DNA from 3 places in the Streptococcus halotolerans genome. Region 3 is predicted to be linked to each of the others. Evidence: predicted binding sites of a transcription regulator. Region 3 holds the regulator's gene; each other region holds the start of a gene.

Region 1 (3,284 bases), 400 kb from region 3:
CTTTTCTTATGGTTTGTCCGATAATTTGTTGCGACTATCGGTAGGAATCGAAGATGTAGAGGATTTGAAAGCTGATTTAGAACAAGCTTTGAGTAAGTGAGGAGTAAATATGACCAAGTACAATTTTACCGATATTCCAGAACGTCTAAAAACCAATGCCATCAAGTGGCAAAAGGTTAAACATGATCCAGAGATTATTCCTCTTTGGATTGCGGATATGGACTTTCAGGTTTTTCCAGCTATGACAAAAGCACTTGAAGAATTTGCTAAAAGGTCCGTTTTTGGCTACGATGCTCCAAAAGATAGCCTCTATCAAGCTATTCAAGATTGGGAAAAAACACAGCATCAAGTTATCCTTAATAAAGAAGACATTGTCTTGATTGAAGGAGTGGTGCCAGCCATTTCAGTGGCTATCAATGCTTTTACACAAAAAGGAGATGCTGTCCTCATTAACACGCCAGTTTATCCTCCTTTCGCACGAAGTGTCACGTTAGCTGAGCGCCATTTAGTAAGCAACTCTTTGGTAGACAAGAATGGGCACTTTGAGATAGATTTTGAGCAATTAGAAAAAGACTTGGTTGATCATGAGGTTAAACTCTACCTCTTTTGCAGTCCTCACAATCCTGGAGGGCGAGTTTGGACCAAGGAGGAGATTGTTAGGGTAGCAGAACTTTGCCGAAAACATGGTGTTTATCTGGTTTCAGATGAAATTCATCAAGATTTAGCCCTTTTTGGACACAAGCATCATAGCCTCTTGTCTGTTAATGCTGACTATCAGAATTTTGCTCTGGTATTGACGAGTGCAACCAAGACTTTTAATATTGCAGGAACCAAAAATAGCTTTGCGCTCATCCCAAATCCTAAACTAAAGAAAGCTTTTAGGGATGCACAGTTGGTCAATAATCAACACGAAGTCTCCACGCTAGGTTTTTGGGCCACAGAAACAGCGCTAAGGTATGGTAAGGACTGGTTAGACGAGTTAAAAAACGTTTTGGAAACGAATATCCATTTACTCACTGAAACCTTGACCACACAAACAAATATCAAGGTAATGAAACCAGAAGGTACTTATCTGGTTTGGCTAGATTTTTCTGACTACGAGATTAACCATAATGAACTAGGAAGAATTCTTCAAGAAGAGGTCAAAGTAATCCTAAACGATGGTTTAACCTTTGGAAAAGAGGGAGAGTATCACTTCCGTCTAAATACGGCAACGCCCACCCACGTGATAGAAGAAGCGCTGACGCGCTTAGTCAAAGCTTTCCCGAAAGGATAGTTGAATTTTGTTGGATTGACCTGCTTAAATCCTCCCCTCGTGGAGGATTTTTTGATATAATAAATAAAAACAATAGAAAGTGGTTTTAAATCATGGGAAAATTCCAAGTCATTTCACATCCGCTCATTCAACACAAACTCTCAATCTTACGTCGTTCAACGACTCCAACAAAAGATTTTAGAGAATTAGTTGATGAAATTGCTATGTTGATGGGATACGAAGTGTCTCGTGACTTGCCTCTTGAAGACGTTGAAATTGAAACACCAGTAACAACAACGGTTCAAAAACAATTGGCTGGTAAGAAATTAGCCATTGTTCCAATCCTTCGTGCTGGTATTGGTATGGTAGATGGCCTTTTGAGTCTCGTTCCGGCTGCTAAAGTTGGTCATATCGGTATGTATCGTGACGAAGAAACGCTTGAGCCAGTGGAATACTTGGTTAAATTGCCAGAAGACATTGATCAACGCCAAATTTTCGTGGTTGACCCAATGCTTGCGACTGGTGGATCAGCAATATTGGCAGTAGATTCACTCAAAAAACGCGGTGCGACAAATATTCGCTTTGTGTGTTTAGTGGCTGCTCCAGAAGGTGTGGAAAAATTGCAAGCAGCTCATCCAGATGTGGATATCTACGCGGCATCTCTTGATGAAAAACTAAATGAGCATGGTTACATTGTTCCTGGTCTCGGTGATGCGGGTGACCGTCTCTTTGGTACAAAATAGCAATAGTGTTGGCATTAGCCTAGAAAGAGCAAGAGATTGCTCTTTCCTTTTAGATGTTGAATTAGCACTCTATCACTTAGAATGCTAAAAAATGAGTTTTTTATTTGACCTTTTTTGACCAAAGTCATATAATGAAATCAGTCATTAAATTGGCAATTGAAATTGCTAACAAACAATGAAATGGAGAAAGATATGATTCCTGTAGTTATTGAACAAACGTCACGCGGTGAGCGTTCTTATGATATTTACTCACGTCTGCTAAAAGACCGTATTATTATGTTAACGGGTCCAGTTGAAGATAACATGGCAAACTCAGTGATTGCGCAGTTGCTTTTCTTGGATGCCCAAGACCCAACTAAAGATATCTACCTTTATGTCAATACGCCCGGTGGTTCTGTTTCTGCTGGCTTGGCTATCGTTGATACCATGAACTTCATCAAAGCTGATGTGCAAACCATCGTTATGGGAATGGCAGCTTCAATGGGGACTATTATCGCATCATCAGGTGCCAAGGGTAAACGTTTCATGTTGCCAAACGCAGAATACATGATGCACCAACCGATGGGAGGTACTGGTGGCGGTACGCAACAAACAGATATGGCTATCGCTGCTGAGCATCTTTTGAAAACACGTCACAAACTAGAAAAAATTCTTTCTGATAATTCAGGACAAAGTATGGAAAAAATCCATATCGATGCTGAACGTGATCGCTGGATGGATGCTGAAGAAACACTTGCATATGGCTTCATCGATGCTATTATGGATAACAATGAATTAAAATAATTCAGAATGTGAGCTAACCTGCCTTGGCAGGTTTTTTATTTGGGAAATTTTGCTATAATAATAGAAATAAGACTGAATAAGAAAAAGGAAACTATGGAAATCAAAGAAAGAATGAGCCTTGCGGTTTATCTTTACTATAATCGCGATGCTAGAAAGTTAAGTAAATTTGGTGATATTTTTTACCATTCCAAACGATTTAAATATGTCATGATATATATTGATAAAGAGCAGGAAGAAGACATTGTGTCAACTTTAAAAACAATGAAATATGTTAAAAAGGTTAAACCGTCCGCTCTCGATGATATCGATATGAATTTTGTAGGGAATCTGAACAACCATGAGGAATGATAACAAATAGATAGTTCTTAAGGACTGTCTATTTTTTTGTCGATTGTTACTGAAAATAGTGACAGTACAGAAAAAAACTCTCAAGTGTTACTGTTTCTTTTCCAAAGTTCTGAAGAAAGAGACTTAAAAGTCTCTCGGAAAGAAGACAAAACCTC
Region 2 (3,284 bases), 350 kb from region 3:
GTTTTTTGCTCAATAATAGCTTCGATATTTTTTTCCGTAATAATAGGGGTATCTTGATCGTCTATTTTTTGAGCTTGCATTTCTTTGTACTTAGCGATTTGATCACGATAGTAAGCGGCACGTTCGTAGTCTTCATCACGTGTTGCTTGAGCTTTGAGATTCTCAGCTTCAACTAGTCGCTGATCGATTTCTTGCGGATCAACAAAATTCAAGGTTAAATTCATCTTAGAACCGGATTCGTCAAGAAGGTCAATAGCCTTATCGGGAAGGAAGCGATCTTGAATGTAACGATTGGAGAGAATGGCTGCTGCTTCGATAGCATCAGAGCTGTATTTGACATGATGGTAATCTTCGTATTTTGGTTGAATTCCCTTTAAGATAGTGATGGTTTCTTCAACACTTGGCTCATCGACTTTAACCGGTTGCATACGACGTTCCAAAGCAGCGTCTTTTTCAATAATACGATACTCATTAAGAGTTGTTGCACCAACTAATTGGAGCTCGCCACGTGCGAGAGCAGGTTTTAAGATATTACCAGCGTCCATATTGCCATCGCCAGCACTACCAGCACCAACAATTTCATGGATTTCATCGATAAAGAGAATCACGTCTTGGCGATTACGAATTTCTTCCATGAGTTTTTGCATACGCTCTTCAAATTGACCACGGATACCGGTTCCCTGAACAAGGCTGACAACATCTAGACGAATGACTTGCTTGCCTTGGAGTTTTTGTGGAACATCAGCATCGACAATTTTTTGTGCTAGGCCTTCCACAACAGCTGTTTTACCAACCCCAGGTTCACCGATAAGAACAGGATTGTTCTTAGTACGGCGGTTTAGAATTTCAATGACACGAAGAATTTCATCATCACGGCCAATAACAGGATCAATGTCACCCTGACGAGCGATTTCAGTGATATTGATACCGAATTCGTCTAGGAGACCTTGGTTCTTTTGTTGAGTAGGTCCTTGGGGACCATTTGGATGACGGTTTCCTGGACCGTTGTTGCCACCTTGACCACCTGCTTGTGTTTTAGGACTGTTTGGTAAATCACCGCTGAAGGCGCGGAAGTTATTGAGATCACCAAAGAAATCATCGAAAAATGGGTTCATAGATGATGACGCTCTTTCTTGACCTTGGCCTAAGTTTGACAAAAGACTGTTTTTAGGATCTGTTTTCATGATTTGATAACAGTTTTGGCAAAGATCAACTTGTTTTTGTCTTCCATTAACATTAGTGTATAAATGGATAGTTGATTCGTTTAATTGACAATTTTGACAAAGCATAGATATACCTCGCTTTTTGAGAGATTTTTAAAAGTGAAATGTTTCAATAGATATAGGACTTTTACCAAACCAAATTGATTTTGGTCAAATATAGTCAAACTTTATCTGACTTTATTATAGCACGATAGTTCTGCATTGCAAGTAAAAAGTTCAAAAAATTGGCAGTCTAACTAAGGGAGTGCTAATGCGTTTTTTTAAACTTTTAATATCAGGAAAATAGTTGATTTAGTGTTACTTTGAAAGCTTTTTGTGGTAAAATAAGAGAAATTAATAGAAATAGAGGAGTAAGATATGGAATCACATTTAGTGAGAATCATCAATCGTCTTGAGCTTATGGCCACAGATGGCGGTAATTTAAAACGTAATTTTGAGCGAGAAGGAGTTGTTGTTGCAGAAGTATCATTCAATAACGATCCAGAAAACGGACCAGTCTTCACTTTGCGCGATGTTGAAGCTAAGGAGTCGTATTCGTTTGATAGCATTGATTTGATTGCAATGGAAATCTATGATTTGCTTTATTAAGGTAGTAGAAATGAGTCTGGGACATAGTGTCGGACTCATTTTTATTTTGCCTTTAAAGATGGTGATACGAGTGTTGGGAGCCTGTGATATTAGAGGCATCGCTGGTAGCTCATGTAAAAACTCAGGTGTTAGAAAGGCTATGATCTGATGTGAATATTTCAATAGATTTTAGCTTTGTTTATACAAAAAAGGATGCTTTATTGTATAAAAATACCAAAAAACATTGTGTTTTTAGTTTATCTATGCTATGATGGTTCTTATCTTTTAGTAAATAGGAGTTCGTTATGGATTTTTCTTTCCTTCCCAAGTATTGGGCTTATTTTAATTACGGCGTTATCGTCACCATTATGATTTCTGCCTGTGTTGTTTTTTTGGGAACCATTATTGGTATCTTAGTGGCGTTCTCAAAAAGGAGTTCCTTTAAGCCTTTAGCTTGGATAGCCAGTTTTTATGTTTGGGTCTTTCGGGGGACTCCTATGGTAGTCCAAATCATGATTGCATTTGCCTGGATGCATTTTAGTGGGGCGCCGACGGTTGGTTTTGGTGTCTTAGATATGGATTTTAGCCGTCTTTTGCCTGGTATTATTATTATTTCATTGAATAGTGGTGCCTATATTTCGGAGTCCGTTCGTGCCGGTATTGAGTCTGTTCCAAAGGGTCAGCTGGAAGCAGCCTATTCACTTGGTATTAAGCCTAAAAATGCTATGCGTTATGTTATTCTGCCTCAAGCGATCAAAAATATCTTGCCGGCTTTGGGGAATGAGTTTATTACCATCATCAAGGACAGCTCACTGTTACAAACCATTGGGGTAATGGAACTTTGGAATGGTGCCCAATCTGTCGTAACAGCGACCTATATTCCTGTTGAACCACTCTTGTTTGCAGCGTTCTACTATTTAATGATCACAACGGCAATGTCTAGATTATTGCAAATCCTTGAAAAACGAATGGGTAATGGAGGAACATTATAATGATAGAGACATTAATTTCAATCGAGAATTTGCATAAACACTTTGGCCAAAATGAAGTGTTAAAAGGGATCAATCTTGAAATTCATAAGGGAGAAGTTGTGGTTATCATTGGTCCTTCTGGATCAGGAAAATCAACATTCCTTAGAACCATGAATTTACTAGAAATACCAACGAAAGGTAGTGTTACTTTTGAAGGTGTGGATATTACTGATAAAAAGAATGATGTTTTCAAGATGCGTGAGAAAATGGGAATGGTTTTTCAACAATTTAACCTTTTTCCAAATATGAGTATTTTGGAGAACATCACTTTATCGCCAATAAAAACAAAAGGTTTATCAAAGAGTGAAGCAGAAAGAAAAGCTTTTGAACTTCTAGATAAAGTTGGTCTTCGTGATAAAGCAGATGCCTACTCGTCCAGTTTATCTGGTGGGCAACAGCAACGTATTGCCATAGCGCGTGGATTGGCTATGGATCCAGATGTTTTGCTTTTTGATGAACCAAC
Region 3 (3,284 bases):
ATGAAAGACCCAATTGGACGTTTACCAGTTCGAATGCCAGACTGATTACGACGAATCGCACGACTGATAGCCGAAATTGCTGTATCTTGACCAATAACACGTTTATGTAATTCTTTTTCCAAATTAAGATACTTTTGATTATCTGCCTGCGTCATTTTTTCCACAGGAATCCCTGTCAGACGACTAAGAGTAGCCATGATATGGTCTTCGCTTACCTTGACAATTTTGGGAGTAGCAAGGGTGTCTTCTTTTTTAAGTAAACGCGAAACAGTCTTGAGATCTCCACTTAAAAGTGCTTCATCAATTGGCGAAAGCTCTGCTTGAACTTCTTTTTTTACCATGGTTTGAACAGTCGCACTAGCCTCATCTATCAAATCGATAGCCGAGTCCGGAAGGTTTTTACTGGTCATATAACGATGAGCAGCTTTAACAGCTGTCATCAGGGCATCATCCGAAATCGATACATGATGATAGGCTTCATAACTCGGACGAAGTCCTTTGAGAATCTCAAAGGCATCTTCAACAGCAGGCTCTTCAATAATGATTTTAGCAAAACGGCGCGACAGCGCTGCATCTTTTTCAATATGCTTTTGGTATTCTTCTTGGGTGGTTGCGCCAACCATATGGAGGGTGCCACGAGAAAGAGCTGGTTTGAGAATATTAGCCGCATCCAAGGTACTGTCCATCCCACTGCCAGAACCCATAATCGTGTGCATTTCATCCACAAAGAGGATAATATGCCCATCCGTCTCGATATCTTCGATGATTTGATTCATACGCTCCTCAAAATCACCACGGAATCGGGTTCCTGCAACCACGCTCATCATATCTAATTCCAGAACTCGCATATCACGCAGCTCATAAGGAATGTCACCACCAGCAATGCGTTGGGCTAAACCATAAGCCAAAGCTGTTTTACCAACACCAGCATCACCGACTAGGACGGGATTATTCTTAGTTTTACGACTGAGCACCTGTACCATACGAGAAATTTCTTTGTCGCGGCCCACAACCGTTTCTAAAGCGCCAGCCTGCGCCATAGCTGTTAAATCGCGTGTGAAATCCGATAATTCTCCAGCTGTTGATGGTGGTTTCATCATATCTGTGAAATTATTAGCCTTAGGGCGTTTGGGTTTTTTCAACTCGTGAATGGATTTGACTTGATCTTTGGTAAAGCCCGCATGCTTCTCTAAACTTTGACGGAGACTAAAAATCGAAGACCCCTCACCATCGTTTTTGAGTTTAAATCCAGCTAATTCCAAGATACGGATGGGCATCATTTGCGGATTTAGGAGCATCGCCATCAAGACATGCTCAGTACCAACCTCGTCATCTCCAGTAATCTGACTAATTTGTTCCGCAAAAGCCAAGATGTCAGCGGTCGCTACTGATTGCTCATGAAGATCAAACTGATTAATGCTCTCATCAAAAGTCTTCTCCGACGCTAAAATAGCAGCTGCAAAATAATCATTTTCACCAGTCTCACTGTCAAATTCTCGGAAAGTTAATCCTGCAATGGTTTCATCACTGGAAATTAATCCAAGCAAAAGATGCCAACTTTCTAGCAATTGGCAAGAGAACTGTGTTGCAATAATTTGTGACAGGCCAAAAACTTCCTGCATTTTTTGTGAATACTTAACCATTATGATTCCTTTTTCCTATCCAACCGATGGAGGAGTTTCTTTAACATTCTAGTTCTAATAAAAGGGGCATCTTGTCCTAATACGGCATCAGAAGTCATTGATAACAGCAAGTTGCCTTCTCGCTCCGTGATCACCTTTTCTTCAAATAAGAGTTGAATAAGATCATCAAAAACCTGTTGGCTAACTCGCTCACCAATGGTTGCCATCAAAGAACCCAGCAATTGATGATTATCTGAAAACTTAACCTTGGCAATACGGATGTAGCCGCCACCACCACGTTTACTTTCAACCAAATAACCTCGACTCTCTGTGAAACGTGTCTTTATAACATAGTTGATCTGACTGGGAACAACCTGAAAAGACTCAGCCAGATGAGATCGCTTAATTTCGGTCATACCTGACTGAGCCAACAACTGCTTGATATACTCTTCAATCTGGTCCGAAGTATTTTTTGACGACATTAAGGACTCCCTTTCTTACTTTGACTATAACTGACTATAATTATATCAAATTTTTAAGACATTTAAAACCTTAAACCTTAAACCTTAAGCCTTAAGAATCCTTAGACAGACGAAAAATGTCGGACAATTCCCTCAAGTCTTTTCCGTTTGTTCACCATGTGATATAGTCGAATAAATTAACTTTGAGACAAAGAACTGAGATACGGGCAACAATTGAGTAGGGTAAGGCGAAAGTGAAGATGTCTCAATCTTAATTCAAAAGACTATAAATCCGCAAGACAATAAGAGATAAACTACCTCCTACAAAGGGGAATTAATAGCATTCTAACCCCATATCCTGAATAACTTGGGTTGACATCAGTGGTGTCGCAATCAAACCGATATTACCAGTTATGATAGCCATACTAGTAACAAAGGTTTGACGACCGTCAATGTCACAAGAGTTTGCGACACTTGCAGAAATCGCTGATATCCCACCCACAAAACCAGAAACAAGCAAGAACGCACCTAAGTAATAGAAAACAATAGCGGCATTGTCAAAAATGGCGACTCTGCCCTATTAGACTGCTTCAAAATCAAAAATAGCGGCAATCCAGTCTCTGTGTACAATCGATTATATAGTAAAATGAATTAACTTTAAGACAAATAACTGAGAGGCGGGCAGCACTTGAGTAGAGCAAGGTGAAAGCGACGATGTCTCAACCTTAATTCAAAAAACTATAGTTAGGAAGAAATGACTTGTTTTGTCATAACATTACAATTTCGCTATTTCTAAATTTTGTTAAGTATTAGCCCTTTTAGTCGCGTTTAGCCATAAGAAAGGCACCTCTTTTAACGAGGTGCCCTAGATTAACGATTAATCAATTATTTACCAAGAGCTGCTGCCATTGTAGCTGCAACTTCGTTTTCAAAGTCATTTGAAGCTTTTTCAATACCTTCACCAACTTCGAAACGAGCAAATGCAACAACTTTAGCATTTACTGATTCTAAGTATTGCTCAACTGTTTTGCTGTCATCCATGATGTAGACTTGTGCAAGAAGTGTGTATTGTTGGTCAACTTTAGTGTTATCAAGCATAAAGCGATCCATTTTACCTGGGATGATTTTGTCCCAAATTTTTTCTGGTTTACCTTCAGCAGCAAGTTCTGCTTTGATGTCTTCTTCAGCTTTTGCAATTACT

The links. The regulator CtsR, encoded in region 3, represses protease genes until heat stress. The targets are predictions, from matches to a motif close to TTGGTCAAAAAAGGTCAAANA.
Region 1: the regulator CtsR is predicted to act here: its motif matches at 2,100-2,120, upstream of A2G56_RS04285 (ATP-dependent Clp protease proteolytic subunit).
Region 2: the regulator CtsR is predicted to act here: its motif matches at 1,370-1,390, upstream of A2G56_RS04500 (ATP-dependent Clp protease ATP-binding subunit).

Annotation. Positions count from the first base shown of each region.
Region 1 covers NZ_CP014835.1:992,513-995,796, reverse strand. The annotation lists gene A2G56_RS04300 (cystathionine gamma-synthase) at 1-100, shown strand, start outside; gene A2G56_RS04295 (MalY/PatB family protein) at 110-1,276, shown strand; gene upp (uracil phosphoribosyltransferase) at 1,369-1,998, shown strand; gene A2G56_RS04285 (ATP-dependent Clp protease proteolytic subunit) at 2,191-2,781, shown strand; gene A2G56_RS04280 (DUF2129 domain-containing protein) at 2,875-3,129, shown strand.
Region 2 covers NZ_CP014835.1:1,039,142-1,042,425, reverse strand. The annotation lists gene A2G56_RS04500 (ATP-dependent Clp protease ATP-binding subunit) at 1-1,289, opposite strand, end outside; gene A2G56_RS04495 (DUF1797 family protein) at 1,581-1,811, shown strand; gene A2G56_RS04490 (amino acid ABC transporter permease) at 2,096-2,782, shown strand; gene A2G56_RS04485 (amino acid ABC transporter ATP-binding protein) at 2,782-3,284, shown strand, end outside.
Region 3 covers NZ_CP014835.1:1,390,904-1,394,187, forward strand. The annotation lists gene A2G56_RS06245 (ATP-dependent Clp protease ATP-binding subunit) at 1-1,643, opposite strand, end outside; gene A2G56_RS06250 (CtsR family transcriptional regulator) at 1,643-2,104, opposite strand; gene A2G56_RS06255 (hypothetical protein) at 2,418-2,603, opposite strand; gene tsf (translation elongation factor Ts) at 2,969-3,284, opposite strand, start outside.